Regions from separate parts of the Methylocystis sp. H4A genome, predicted to be linked through region 1. Evidence: predicted binding sites of a transcription regulator. Region 1 holds the regulator's gene; the other holds the start of a gene.

Region 1 (7,216 bases):
TGCTGGGTCGCGGCGATTTTCGGGCTGGCTTGGCTTTTTGTGATCCTTGGGGTGCTTCTTTATGAAGGCGTCCGCGGCCTGTCGCCGGCGGTCTTTACCGAAATGACGCCGCCTCCCGGCAGCGCGGGAGGATTGCTCAACGCCATCGCCGGCTCGCTGGTCATGACCGCAATCGGCGTCGCGGTCGGCACGCCGCTCGGCATGCTGGCCGGCACATACATGGCGGAATATGGACGCCATACGAAGCTGACCATGGTCGTGCGCTTCATCAACGACATCTTGCTCAGCGCCCCGTCAATCGTCGTCGGCCTCTTCGTCTACACCATCCTGGTGCATCCGATGGGCCACTTCTCAGCGATCTCCGGCGCCGTGGCGCTGGCGCTGTTGGTCGTCCCTGTCGTGGTACGAACCACCGAGGACATGCTGCTGCTCGTGCCGGGTTCGATGCGCGAAGCGGCGACCGCGCTTGGCGCGCCACGTGCGCATGTCGTCGGAAAGGTCGCCTACCGCGCCGCAAAAGCCGGCCTCATCACCGGCGTGCTGCTCGCCGTAGCGCGCGTCTCTGGCGAGACGGCGCCGCTGCTCTTCACCGCGCTCAACAATCAGTTCTGGAGCAGCGACCTCTCGGCGCCGATGGCGAGCCTGCCGGTCGTCATCTTCCAGTTTGCGCTATCGCCCTACAAAGATTGGCAGCAACTCGCCTGGACCGGCGCGCTGCTCATCACTGTCGCTGTTCTCGCCCTATCGATCGCCGCGCGCGCCTTGAGCGCCGGCCGGAGGAAATCGAAATGAACGCCGCTGTCCAAGCCCTCAAAGAGCCGCCGACGAAAGTTTCGGTCCGCAGCCTCGATTTCTACTACGGCGCGGATCGTTCGCTCAAGAACATCAGCCTGCCGCTGCGCACAAACAAGGTGACGGCCTTTATCGGGCCTTCTGGCTGTGGCAAGTCGACCCTGCTGCGCGTGTTGAACCGGATGTACGATCTTTATCCGGGACAGCGCGCAGAGGGCGAGGTGCTGCTTGACGGCGAGAACATCCTCGACCCGGCGATCGATCTCAACGCCCTGCGCTCGCGCGTCGGCATGATTTTCCAGAAGCCGACGCCTTTCCCGATGTCGATCTATGAGAACATCGCGTTTGGCATTCGGCTGTATGAGAAGCTGTCGCGCGCCGACATGGACGCGCGCGTCGAAGGCGCGCTCCGCGGCGCAGCCCTTTGGGACGAGGTGAAAGACAAACTGCACACGAGCGGTCTCGGCCTCTCAGGCGGACAGCAGCAGCGCCTCTGCATCGCGCGCAGCGTCGCGGTGCAGCCGGAGGTCATCCTGTTCGACGAGCCATGTTCGGCGCTCGATCCGATCTCGACGGCGAAGGTCGAGGAGCTCATCGACGAGCTCACTCACCGCTACACGATCGCCATCGTCACCCACAATATGCAGCAGGCGGTGCGCATCTCCGATTACACCGCCTTCATGTATCTCGGCGAACTCGTCGAATTCGGCGAAACGGACGACGTCTTCAACAAGCCGAAGGAAAAGCGGACGCTTGACTACATCACCGGCCGTTTTGGCTAAACCAGCGATTCAAGGACGGCGCTCATGAGCGATCATATTGTTAAATCCTACGACCGCGACCTTGAGGCGCTCGGACGTCGCATCGCTGAAATGGGCGGCGTCGCGGAGAAAATGCTGGCGGAGGCGATGGACGCGCTCTCCGGCTTCAACGTCGACCTCGCCCATCGGGTCGTCTCCAGCGATCCGCGGCTCGACGCGCTGCAGCGAGAAATCGAGGAGAACGCCATTCTCACCATCGCGCGCCGACAGCCGCTTGCGATCGATCTGCGCGAATGCATCGCCGCGATTCGCATTTCCGGCGACATCGAGCGCGTCGGCGATCTCGCCAAGAACATCGCCAAGCGAACGCTCAAGATCGTGTCGGAGGCCCGCGTCCCGCGCGCGATCGTCGGTCTGAAGTCGATGCACGAAATCGCCGCGATGCAGCTTAAGGACGCGCTGGACGCCTACGCCTTGCGCGACACCGAGCGGGCGCGCGCGGTCTGGCAGAACGATTCCGATCTCGACGCGCTGGAGGATTCCGTGTTCCGCGATCTCCTCACCTTCATGATGGAGGATCCGCGCAATATATCCTTCTGCACGCATCTCCTGTTCTGCTCAAAGAACCTGGAGCGGATCGGCGATCATACAACCAACATATCGGAGACGGTCGTTTATCTGGTGACCGGCGAGGCGATGCCTACGGAGCGGCCAAAATCGCGCGTTGCCGACTTCGGGAAGGATGAGGCGGCGCAATGAGCGAAGTGACTTCCGCCGTCTTACAGCGGAGCGGGAAAAGCGATCGGGCGCCGCGAATCCTCGTCGTCGAGGACGAGACGTCGCTCGCGACGCTGCTCGTGTATAATCTCGAAGCCGAAGGCTATCAGGTCGAGCATGTCGACAATGGCGATGAAGCCGAGCTGCGGCTCGCGGAGTCGCCGCCGGATCTCGTCATTCTCGACTGGATGCTGCCGGGCGTTTCCGGACTTGAAATCTGCCGACGTCTGCGCGCCCGGGACAGCGCGCGAGACATGCCGGTGATCATGCTGACCGCGCGCGGCGAGGAAGGCGAGCGCGTGCGCGGTCTTTCGGTTGGCGCCGACGATTATGTCGTCAAGCCGTTTTCGACTCCGGAGCTGATGGCGCGGGTGCGCGCGCTGCTGCGCCGGGCGCGCCCCGAGCGTGTCGCCTCACGGCTGACTCTCGGCGATATCGATCTCGACCGCGACACCCGTCGCGTGCGGCGATCCGCCCGCGAAATCCACCTCGGTCCGACCGAATTCCGGCTGCTCGAATATTTTATGGAGAAGCCCGGACGCGTGTTCACGCGCGCGCAGCTGCTCGACAGCGTTTGGGGCATGTCGGCGGAGATCGACGAGCGCACGGTCGACGTCCATGTCGGACGGCTCCGCAAGGCGCTGATCCGCGGTCGCGAGAAGGATCCGATCCGCACGGTGCGCGGCGCGGGCTATTCTTTCGACGAAACGTTCGGACACGAGTGACGCGTCCGCCGCCGCAGATTACGCGTAGCGCTGCGTCCGGAACTGATCGCGCGCGCGGCGGCGATCCTGGGCCGGCTGATAGGCGACGCGCGCATGATAGGCGCAATACGGCCCGCCGCCGACAGTTGACTTGCAGCCGCAGAAGCGGAACTCCGGCGATGTCGGATCGCCCATCGGCCAGCGGCACATGGATTCGCGGAGCTCCATGATCGTGACGCGCTCCGACATCGGGATCACTACTTCTTCTTCAGGCGCAAGCCGCGGCGCCGCCAGCGCATGCGGCGTGAAAGCGAGCGCCAGATTGCCGTGCGAGGAGACGCCGTTCATGCGCGGGTGCGTCGGGCGAGGGGCTTTGGCGGCGCGCGGCCGCTGCGCGCTCGCCGTCTTGGCGCGTTCGGCGAGTCCGAGACGATGGATCTTTCCGATCACAGCGTTGCGGGTGATGCCCGGTCCAAGTTCAGCCGCCACTTGGCTGGCGCTGAGACCGTCGGTCCAAAGCTTGCGGAGCAGTTCGACGCGTTCGTCGGTCCATGACATTAGGCTTCTCCATTCTTTCGGGTCGAGCGCGGATCGGATGTTTCTTCCGACCGCAGCGCAGGCCTGAAGCCCTGCGGCGATGTGATTGCGCATCAACACTCGAGAGAACACGCCCAAACGAATTACGCGGGCGCCGACTAGAAACTTTCTGTTTACTTTGAATCATGCGCGAGTCGCGCTGGCAAGCGCGCGCTGGCGTTCTCAACAGGCTTTCGGTGAGACTGTTGCTCGCAGGACTCACCCTTGCGGAGCCGCGCCAGCCGCTTTGACGCTAATGATCGAACCGCGCCATGGATTTGACCGCGTCGGGCGGCGCGCTTAAAATCCGATCTGAACTGCCGCCCGAAAAGGGCGGCGCTTTGTTTTTCGAGCTTCCTCTGGCCGGAGCCAGCGACGGGAGCATGGAGCAGGGCTCTTGACGTCAGCGCTTTATCCGACCTATCCGCGCGCCGATCTTGCATTCAAACATGGCGAAGGCGCGTGGTTGATTGCGGAAAACGGCGACCGCTATCTCGATTTCAGCGCGGGCGTCGCCGTTCTTTCGCTCGGCCACAATCATCCGCGCCTCGTCGAGACCTTAAAGCGCGCGGCGGAAGAACCGTGGCATGTCTCCAATCTCTTCCGCATCCCGCAAGCCGAGCGGCTCGCCGAGCGGCTCTGCGACGCCACATTCGCCGATCTGGTCTTTTTCACCAATTCCGGCGCGGAAGCCGTGGAGTGCGCGATCAAGACCGCGCGCAAATTCCACGCGGTCAACGGGCAGCCGGAACGCTATCGGCTGATCACGTTCGAAGGCGCCTTCCATGGCCGCACGCTCGCGACGATCGCCGCAGGCGGCAACGCGAAATATCTTGAAGGGTTCGGGCCGCCCGTCGAGGGCTTCGATCAGGTCCCTTTCGGCGATTTTGACGCTGTCGAGGCGGCGATCACGCAAGAAACGGCGGGCGTCCTGCTCGAACCGATTCAGGGAGAAGGCGGGCTACGCGTCTTTTCGCCGTCGTTCCTTACGCAGCTGCGCGCGCTTTGCGACGCGCGCGGGCTGCTGCTGGTGTTCGACGAAGTCCAATGCGGCGTCGGCCGCACCGGCAAGTTCCTCGCCTGCGAACATGCCGGCGTCGCGCCCGATATCGCGGCGCTCGCCAAGGGGCTGGGTGGCGGCTTTCCGCTCGGCGCGTGCCTTGCGACGCGCGAGGCGGCCAAAGGCATGACGCTGGGCGCGCATGGCTCGACCTTCGGCGGCAATCCGCTGGCCACGGCCGTGGGCGGCGCCGTTCTCGACGTCGTGCTCGCGGAGGGCTTCATGGCGCGCGTCGCGCGGCTTGGCGCGCTGTTGCGCCAGCGGCTGGCGGAGTTCGAGGACCGCTATCCGTCGCTGATCGAAGAAATCCGCGGCGAAGGGCTGATGTTCGGCATTAAGACGCGGATTCCGAACGGCGACTTCGCCGCCGCCGCCCGCGCCGAAGGGCTGTTGACGGTGCTCGCCGGCGACAATGTCGTGCGCCTTTTGCCGCCGCTCATCATCGACGAGAGCGATATCGCTGCGGCGGCGGCGCGCCTTTCCGACGCCTGCGCCCGGCTTGCCGCGCCCGCTGAAAAGCTCGGAGCCGCGTGATGACCGTCCATTCGCTGACTCGGCCGCGCAGCTTTCTCGATCTTTCCGATCACTCCGGCGAAGAGCTGCGCCGCATTCTCAATGTCGCGACGTCGCTCAAGGCCCGCCGCGTCAAAGGCGTAGCGGCGACCGAACGACCGCTCGCCGGCAAATATCTCGGCATGGTGTTCGACAAGCCGTCGACCCGCACGCGGGTCTCCTTCGACATCGCGATGCGCGAACTCGGCGGCGAGACGATCATGCTCACCGGCGCCGAAATGCAGCTTGGCCGCGGCGAGACCATCGCCGACACGGCGCGCGTGCTCGCGCGGTTTCTCGACGCAATCATGGTGCGCATTCTGTCGCATCCCGATCTCATGGAGCTGGCGCGCTACGGCAATCTGCCGGTCATCAATGGCCTCACCAAACAGTCGCATCCCTGCCAGGTGATGGCGGACGTGCTGACCTTCGAGGAGCATCTGGGTCCGATCGAAGGGCGCACGGTGGCCTGGAGCGGCGACGCCAACAATGTGCTCACGAGCTGGGTGCACGCCGCCGGCCGCCTGGGCTTCACGATCAATGTGGCGACGCCGGCGAACTTTGCGCCCTCGGAAGAACTGGTGAGCTGGGCGAAAGCCAATGGCGCGAAGATGAATCTGACCCGCGACGCCTATGAGGCGGTGGCCGGCGTCGACGCCGTCATTACGGATTGCTGGGTGTCGATGGGCGACGCGGACGAGGACCAGCGCCGCGCGGCGCTCGCGCCCTATCAGGTCGACTCGAAACTGATGCGCGCCGCCGCCAAGCACGCCGTCTTCATGCATTGCCTGCCGGCGCATCGCGGCGAGGAGGTCACCGAGGACGTGATCGACGGACCGCAGTCGGTCGTCTTCGACGAAGCCGAGAACCGCCTTCACGCCCAAAAAGGCGTGCTGTGCTGGTGTCTCGCGCCGGGGCAGTTCTAATGCCGCAAGGCGGGGCTTCGGCGCCGAGCCGGCCAGTCGCGCTCCATTCCGAGGATGACCGGGTGCTGCCCTTCGCGGTCGAAGCGCTCGACTTGCGCGGCCGTGTCGTGCGTCTCGGCCCGACGGTCGATTCCATCCTAAGCCATTACGCCTATCCGCCGCAGGTCGCGCGCCTGCTCGGCGAAGCGGTGGCGCTCGCCGCGCTGCTCGGCTCGATTTTGGAATCGCATGGCCGCTTCCAGCTGCAGACGCGCAGCGACGGCCCGGTCGACATGCTCGTCGTCGACTATGACGCGCCGGGGAAGCTGCGCGGCTTCGCCCGTTTCGACGCTGAGCGCGTCGCTCAAATACGCGACGCCTCGCCGGCGGCGCTATTCGGACGCGGTCATCTGGCGCTCACCATCGAACGCGAGGAAGACGCCGCGCGCTACCAGGGCGTCGTGCCGCTGGAGGGCGAGAGCCTCGCCGAGGCCGCGCATATCTATTTCCGGCAATCGGAGCAGATCCCGTCATTCGTCAGACTCGCCGTCGCCGAAATCGTCACGCCGCAGGGCGCCAGCTGGCGCGCCGGCGGACTGCTGCTGCAATATTTGCCTCCGGGTGGCGCGCGCGCGCGCGATCTTCCACCCGGCGACGCGCCGGACGGGGCGGAGGAGCCTTCCGAGAACGACAGCGATCATTGGACCGAAGGCCAGGCGCTCGCCGCCACTCTCGAAGACCACGAGCTTGTCGATCCGGCGCTTTCGGGCGAACGACTGCTCTATCGCCTTTTCCACGAGCGGGGCGTCAAGGTTTTCACCGAACGCGCCCTTGAGGAATTCTGCCGCTGTTCGAACGAGCGCATCGACAAACTGTTGAGGAGCTTCTCGCCGCAAGAGCGCAGCGATATGATCGGCGACGACGGCCGCATCGGCGTCACCTGCGAATTCTGCGGCACGCTGCGCAGCTTCGATCCCGCCGATTTCGACTGATCAGCCGCCAAGCGCGAAGCCAATAAAATGTCCGCTGAGTTCATCTTTCCGCCGCCGCCCTTTCCAAGCGTCGCCATCGCGCAAGACGCGCGGCGAT
Region 2 (7,216 bases), on a different contig from region 1:
CCATAGTTCTCGAGCAGCCGGTCGGCGTCTCCCACGAAATCACGATAGGCGAAAAAAAATAATTCCACGAGCTCGAGAGCGTCGCCGTCGCCCGTGGCGGCCGCCGCTTCTGCGGCCGTAGTCCGCCAAGCGGCGACGCCGGGCGGCTCGGAGATTTTTCTCGCTACGAGTTCATCCACGCTATTTATTGCCTGACGTTTTGGCGCGCGCTATTTACGTCAACTATATTGACATAAATCTGACCGATAGCTAGTGCTGACCAAGCGTCGCAGCGCCTTGTTTGGCCTCTCGATCGCGTCTTCCCGGAGTTCGCCATGTCGCTTCCGCCCTTCGATCAGCGCGACGGATTCATTTGGTACAATGGTGCGCTCGTTCCGTGGCGCGAAGCGAAGCTTCACGTTCTCTCGCATGGGCTGCATTACGCGTCTTGCGTCTTCGAAGGCGAGCGCGCCTACGGCGGAACGATCTTCAAATCGCGCGAACATTCCGAGCGGTTTCATGCGTCCGCGCGGATCCTCGATTTCGAGATTCCTTACAGCGTCGAAGAGATCGACGCCGCAAAGCATGAGACCGTAAAGGCCAACGGCCTCTCGAACTGCTATGTGCGTCCGGTTGCTTGGCGCGGCAGCGAAATGATGGCGGTCGCGGCGCAGAATTCGACGATCAACGTCGCAATCGCCGTTTGGGATTGGCCGAGCATGTTTGACGTCGAGACCAAGATGAAGGGCATCAAGCTCGACATCGCCGAATATCGGCGGCCCGATCCGCTGACGGCGCCCTCGATGGCGAAGGCCGCAGGTCTTTATATGATTTGCACCATTTCGAAGCACCGCGCGGAGCGGCGCGGGTTCGCCGACGCGCTGATGTACGATTGGCTCGGCCGAGTCGCCGAATGCACTGGCGCCAACGTCTTTTTTGTTCGGGACGGCGCGCTGCATACGCCGATCGCCGATTGTTTCCTTGACGGCATCACCCGGCGCACGGTGATCGACCTCGCGAAAAGACGCGGCGTTGACGTCGTCGAGCGCCGGATCATGCCTGAGGAACTGGCGTCGTTTTCGGAGTGCTTCATCTGCGGCACCGGCGCAGAAGTGACGCCCGTTTCCGAGGTCGGCGTCTATCGCTTCACGCCAGGCGAGCTTTCGCGCGCGCTGATCGAAGACTATTCGCGCGAGGTGGAGAAGCAGCCTTCGCCGGCGGCTTGAGCGCGACCTCTGCGCGAGCCTCCCGCGCGCGAGGGCGATTCAAAAGCGGTCAGCTGCTCATTCGCGCTTTGATCGCGTGTTCCGCCAGAGTCTTGCCGAGCGACCAGACGGCGGAAGGCGCCTTATGCGCGTCTGCAATGACGGCGTCGAAGGACTGCTCGATCCAATCGCAATCTTCATCGGAAATCGTGAGCGGCGGCAGCAGCTTGATCGTGTGATTGCCGTGTCCGGCCACTTGCGTCAGCACTTTATGATCGCGAAACAGCGGGATGGAGATGAGCTGGCAGAACAGGCCTGAATTCACCGTCTCCAGCAGATTCCAAGCGGCCTTCAGTTTGAACGACTTCGGCGGTCCGAATTCGATTCCGATCATGAGGCCCTTGCCGCGCACGTCGGCGACAAGTTCGTAGCCGCCGGCCATCCGCTGGAACGATGCGAGCAGACGATCGCCCGTCTTGGCCGCATTCTCGATGACCCGCTCGTTCTTCAGCACGTCCAGCGTCGCGATGCCGGCCGCCATTGCGAGATCGTTCTTGCTGAAGGTCGAGCCATGCACGACGGCGCGATCCATGCGGTCGAAGACCTTATCGAAAATCCATTTGCGCGTGAGCACCGCGCCGACCGGCACATGGCCGCCGGAAAGCGCCTTTGCGACAACGATCATATCGGGTTCGACGCCCGGGAAGTGATCAATCGCGAAGAACCGGCCCGTCCGGCCCACTCCCGTCTGAATTTCGTCGGCGACGAACAGCGTTCCGTATTTGCGGCAGAGCGCCTGCGCGCCGAGAAGATAGCCCTCTTGCGGAATGTTGACGCCCTTGCCCTGGATCGGCTCGACGAAGAAGGCGGCGACGTCGCGCCCCGCCAGAGCGCGTTCGAGCGCGTCGAGATCATCGAACGGCACCTCGCGCGCGTCCGGCAGCAGCGGTCCGAAGCCCTTCTTGAAAATTTCGTCGCCGTTCATCGACAGCGAACCATAGGTCAGGCCGTGAAAGGAATGCGCGCAGTGCAGGATCCCGGCGCGACCCGTCGCGGCGCGCGCGAACTTGATCGCCGCTTCAACCGCCTCGGCGCCCGAATTGGCGAAAAAGACCTTTTCCAGCCAAGGCGCATAGCCGAGCAACTTTTCCGCGAGAACGCCGGCCAGAACTGAAACGTCAAGTTGCACGAGATTGGCGAGTTCGCCGTCGAGTACGCTCACGAGCGCGTCGCGCACCGCCGGATGGTTGCGTCCGAGCGCGAAGACTCCCCAGCCGCTGAGGAGATCGAGATAGCGGTCGCCCTTGCGGTCCCACAAATACGGTCCAAGACCCCGGGTGAAGCCAACGTCATAGCCGATCGTCTTGAGAACGCGCACCCACATTTCATTGAGGTGTTTTGTATGCAGCGAAAAGCGATCGCTCTCGCGGGCCGCCACAAGCGCGGCGAGGTCATAGCGAGGATCAATTCGCGCAGAATCGCTGTGAGTAGCGTGAACACTCATGGGCGCGCTCGCTGGCGCGGTCGACGAATGGGTCATTGGCGGCGCTCCAACCGAGGAAAAGGCGGGCGGGCGACAGGGCGCGCGACGCTCGCCGGGTTCCGATTGCGCGCCCGGGGCGCGTTTGTCAAATCCCCGTCGATGTGGCGCAGGGGCCACAGGTTTAAAGATTTTGGGCGTCTCCGCCGATTTTATCCGCGACAGAATCCGCGTTTATTGCGCAATATCGCTGCGCGCGTCGTCGCGCACGCACGCAGTTTTCAGTTTCAGCGACAAAGGCTTCGCCAATTCGCGCGGCGACGGAGCGCGTATCCACAGACATTCGCTAGTGTACATAAATTGCCGGTTGGATGGCGCGCCGCGGGTGTTATCTTGTTAAAAGTGATTCATGAGCGACGCGGAGTGATTCGCGCTTCAGGATAATCGCCAGCGCGCGCCAGTCGAATGCTCTGGATCAGCACGGGGAGTTGGTCGGTGAGCGCTAAATTGACTTTTCAGGATGATTTGACGGCGAGCGCGACAGAATCCGATGAGACCGGTCTCGAATTGGTCGAAGTCGCGGGACGGATTAAATGGTTCGATGTCGCCAAGGGCTACGGTTTCGTGGTGCCCGACGACGGCGCCGACGATATTCTCCTGCATGTCACCATTCTCCGCCGCAGCGGTATGCAAACGGCCTTTGAAGGCGCGCGCGTCGTCTGCGAGGCGCAGAAGCGGGTCAAGGGCATGCAGGTCTTTCGCGTCATTGCGATGGACGAAACCACCGCGGTGCATCCGTCACAATCATGCGCCGGGCGCACCCACGTCCAAATTGTCCCGACAAGCGGCTATGAGATCGCCATCGTCAAATGGTTCAACCGCATGAAGGGATTCGGCTTCCTGACGCGCGGCGAAGGCACCGAAGACATTTTTCTGCACATGGAGACGGTGCGCCGTTACGGCATGACCGAACTTAAGCCCGGCGATAGCGTCCTCGTGCGTTACGGCGGCGGTCCCAAGGGCCTGATGGCGGCCGAAGTGCGGCCGCTCGACGCCAAAAGCGTTCCGTCGCACTGAAGACATCGATGCTGCGCAAGGCTCTTTGGAGCCCATCCGAATGAGAGCGGCGCAAATCCTCCGCACAATGATCATGTCGCTCTTGCTGGCGCTGGTCGCGTCGACAGTCGCGCGGGCCGAGCCCGCGGTCGAAATCATGCGCATCGTGACGGCGACGGGGGAGCATGACTTCAAAGTCGAAGTTGTGGACACGCCCAAGGCGCGCGCCCGCGGCCTCATGTTCCGCAAGTCGATGTCCGCCGATCACGGCATGCTATTCGAATTCAAGGCCGAGGGGCCTGTTTCGATGTGGATGAGGAATACTTACATTCCGCTCGACATGGTTTTCATCGGGCGCGACGGGCGGGTGGTGGGCGTAGCCGCCGACACGGAGCCGATGTCGGAACGAATCATAACTTCGCCTCAGCCAGCTTATGCGGTGCTGGAGCTGAACGCCGGCGCCGCGCGGAAAATGTCGCTCGCGCCCGGAGACCAGGTGCGGCACCGCATGTTCAAGCGATAGTCGCATTCCCTTGTGAGGGGCGGCCGTGCGTGGTAGCGAATTTCGAGCGAGGGCAGGGCCGCCATAGGCGCGGCTTGGTCCGGCGGGGTATAGCGCAGCCTGGTAGCGCGGAAGTTTTGGGTACTTCAGGTCGCAGGTTCGAATCCTGCTGCCCCGACCAGCGCGAAGACCGCCGCGCGCCGTTCTCATGACGCGTCTACGAGCGCAGCCAACGACGAGGCCATATGACCGCACGCATTTATCTTCCGGCGCCGAGCGCCACTCAATCCGGTCCGGGGTCGGACATGTGGCGGCTTGACTTCGAGCCGGAGCTGCCGCGTAGCATCGAGCCGCTCATGGGCTGGACGAGCTCGGCTGACATGCGTCAGCAGGTCAGGCTCAATTTTCCCACCAAAGAGGAAGCGATCGCCTACGCCGAACGCAATGGGCTCCCCTATCGCCTCGAGGAGCCCAAGCCTAATCTGGCGGCGCGGCGCGGCGCATCCTATTCAGATAATTTCAAAACCAGCCGCATCGGTCTCTGGACGCATTGAGGCTGTTTCGGCCCCGTAGCTCAGCCGGATAGAGCAACTGCCTTCTAAGCAGTAGGTCGCAGGTTCGAATCCTGCCGGGGTCGCCATATATGACTACCCTGTCGGGCGTTGCTGGCGCCGCGTTGGCCGAACTGATACGGTCCGCGGCGAAAGCTGCGCCGTCGACGGCTCCGTAGCTCAGCTGGATAGAGCAACTGCCTTCGAAGCAGTAGGTCGCAGGTTCGAATCCTGCCGGGGTCGCCAGTCGAAGTTTAGTAGACGGGGACGGCGCATGCGGCTCAACCGCCAGGGTGCGACAGGGATCGCCGGCGCTCTGGCTTTCGCCTTGGCGTTCATCTCACCCATCGACACTTTGGCTCAAGGCGATTTTTTCGATTTCCTCTTCGGGCCCGATCAACCGCCGGCGTTCTCGTCCCACCGCTCCTGGCGGGTGATGCGTGCGCGCCCGCGACAACCGAAGCGCGCGCCAAAGACTTCAATTCATTACGCCAACCCCGAACCCGTAGGCGCTTCCGACACGGACTCGATGTCCGGCGGCGGCTACTGCGTGCGCGCCTGCGACGGCTATTATTTTCCCCTCGTCAAATTATCGCGAATTTCCGGCCAGCAATCCTGCGAATTCGCGTGTCCGTCAGCGCGCGTGCAGCTCTATCAGGGCGCAAGCATCGAGCAGGCGCGCAACGCCAAAGGGCAGCTCTATTCAGCGCTTCCGGCGGCGTTCAGCTTTCGCGACAAGCTGACGGCAAGATGCGCGTGCAACGATCCGGCCGCATCTCACGACTATTACCTTGCGCTGTCCCGCCGGGATCCGACATTGCAAACCGGCGATATCGTCGTCGGCGAGAAGGGCGCTTTCATTTACAGCGGCTCAAGCCTTGTGAGCGTCAATCATGCCTCGCGTCAGATCAGGGCGCGGCTACGAGGTGTGTTGTCGCGCAACAGCGCCTCCCACCAAGGCGCCGTCGCGTTGAACAAAACGCAGCGACCGCCAAAATAGTCGCGGCGGCGGCGTCTCCGGCGCTTTACACTCGAAGCCGCGCCGGCTATGTGCCGCGAGCTCGTTTATGACGGTTTTGTGACGTGTTCCCGGAGGCGAGAGCGCCATGCTGTCTTGGTTTCAGGCGCTCATGCCGAGAGAGGAGCGCTTCTTCGATCTTTTCGAGCGGCATGCGGAGACGCTCGTCGCCGGATCCCACGCCTTGCGCGAGTTGCTGAACGGGGGCGACCGCGTGCTCGTCTGCAGCCAAGAAATCCGTCGCCAGGAGCATGAGGCCGACGCCATCGTCCGCGAGGCCCATCTGGCGGTTCGCCGCACGTTCATCACGCCGTTCGATCGCAGCGACATCCGTGACCTGGTCACCGCGATGGACGACGCGATCGACCAAATGCATCAAACGGCGAAGGCGACGCTGCTCTACGAGACGCGAGATTTCGAGCCCGCCATGCGTCGCATGGGCGATATTATCGTCCAGTCGGCGGAGCTCACGCGCAGCGCCATACCCTTGTTGCGCTTGATGCGCCAGAATGCCGGCAGGCTCAACGCATTCAGCGAGGAGATCACCCGCATTGAGGACGAGGCCGACGCCATTCACGATCAGGGCTTGAAGGAGCTGTTTCTGGCGCACCGCCACAAAGACCCGATGGCGTTCATCGTCGGCGCGGAAATCTACGGCCATCTCGAAAGAGTCGTCGACGGCTTCGAGGACGTCGCCGACCGCGTCGCCGGCATCGTCATCGAGCATACCTAGGGACGACGCTTGCAGAACTTTTCATCGTATCTGATTGGGCTTATCGCGGTCGCTCTGATCTTCGATTTCCTGAACGGTCTGCACGACGCCGCCAATTCCATCGCGACGATCGTCTCAACCCGCGTTCTACGTCCGCAATTCGCAGTGGCCTGGGCCGCCTTCTTCAACTTCATCGCCTTCCTGTTTTTTGGGCTTCACGTGGCGCAAACTGTGGGCGCTGGCATCGTCTCGCCCGATATCGTGGATGATTTCGTGGTGTTCGGCGCGCTGATGGGGGCGATCGTCTGGAATCTGATCACATGGGGATTGGGCATCCCATCCTCGAGTTCGCACGCCCTCGTCGGCGGCCTCGTGGGCGCCGGCGTGGCCAAGGTCGGCGCGTCCGCGATCGTCTGGAACGGGCTGCTCAAGACCAGCGTCGCGATCGTATTGTCGCCGGCGCTCGGATTCGTCCTGGCGCTCGCGCTGATCCTGCTCGTGTCCTGGATCTTCGTGCGGCGGACGCCGGGCGGCGTCGATGCGCTGTTTCGCATCCTGCAATTCGCCTCAGCTTCCCTTTATTCGCTGGGCCATGGCGGCAATGACGCGCAGAAAACCATGGGGGTGATCGCGGTGCTCCTCTATTCGCACGGGGCGCTCGGCGGCGAGTTCCACGTGCCCTTTTGGGTTGTCATCGCCTGTCAGGCGGCCAT

Evidence for each region. Region 1 encodes PhoB, which activates phosphate uptake and scavenging genes when phosphate is short. Its sites were predicted from a motif close to TGTCATNNANCTGTCAT; they were not measured.
Region 2: IYW40_RS06240 (DUF47 domain-containing protein) is a predicted target of PhoB. The motif match lies at 5,841-5,857, and genes of this name have one in related genera.

What each region holds. Positions count from the first base shown of each region.
Region 1 covers NZ_JADNQY010000016.1:115,940-123,155, reverse strand. Annotated here, with positions in the region: gene pstA (phosphate ABC transporter permease PstA) at 1-792, shown strand, start outside; gene pstB (phosphate ABC transporter ATP-binding protein PstB) at 789-1,574, shown strand; gene phoU (phosphate signaling complex protein PhoU) at 1,599-2,312, shown strand; gene phoB (phosphate regulon transcriptional regulator PhoB) at 2,309-3,055, shown strand; gene IYW40_RS03590 (GcrA family cell cycle regulator) at 3,074-3,592, opposite strand; gene IYW40_RS03585 (aspartate aminotransferase family protein) at 4,008-5,204, shown strand; gene argF (ornithine carbamoyltransferase) at 5,204-6,148, shown strand; gene IYW40_RS03575 (Hsp33 family molecular chaperone) at 6,148-7,119, shown strand; gene IYW40_RS03570 (fumarylacetoacetate hydrolase family protein) at 7,147-7,216, shown strand, end outside.
Region 2 covers NZ_JADNQY010000020.1:42,722-49,937, forward strand. Annotated here, with positions in the region: gene IYW40_RS06190 (MarR family transcriptional regulator) at 1-179, opposite strand, end outside; gene IYW40_RS06195 (branched-chain amino acid aminotransferase) at 315-1,205, shown strand; gene IYW40_RS06200 (aspartate aminotransferase family protein) at 1,255-2,688, opposite strand; gene IYW40_RS06205 (cold-shock protein) at 3,130-3,741, shown strand; gene IYW40_RS06210 (DUF192 domain-containing protein) at 3,782-4,243, shown strand; tRNA gene IYW40_RS06215 (tRNA-Pro) at 4,327-4,403, shown strand; gene IYW40_RS06220 (ETC complex I subunit) at 4,468-4,776, shown strand; tRNA gene IYW40_RS06225 (tRNA-Arg) at 4,786-4,862, shown strand; tRNA gene IYW40_RS06230 (tRNA-Arg) at 4,943-5,019, shown strand; gene IYW40_RS06235 (DUF2865 domain-containing protein) at 5,048-5,773, shown strand; gene IYW40_RS06240 (DUF47 domain-containing protein) at 5,880-6,524, shown strand; gene IYW40_RS06245 (inorganic phosphate transporter) at 6,534-7,216, shown strand, end outside.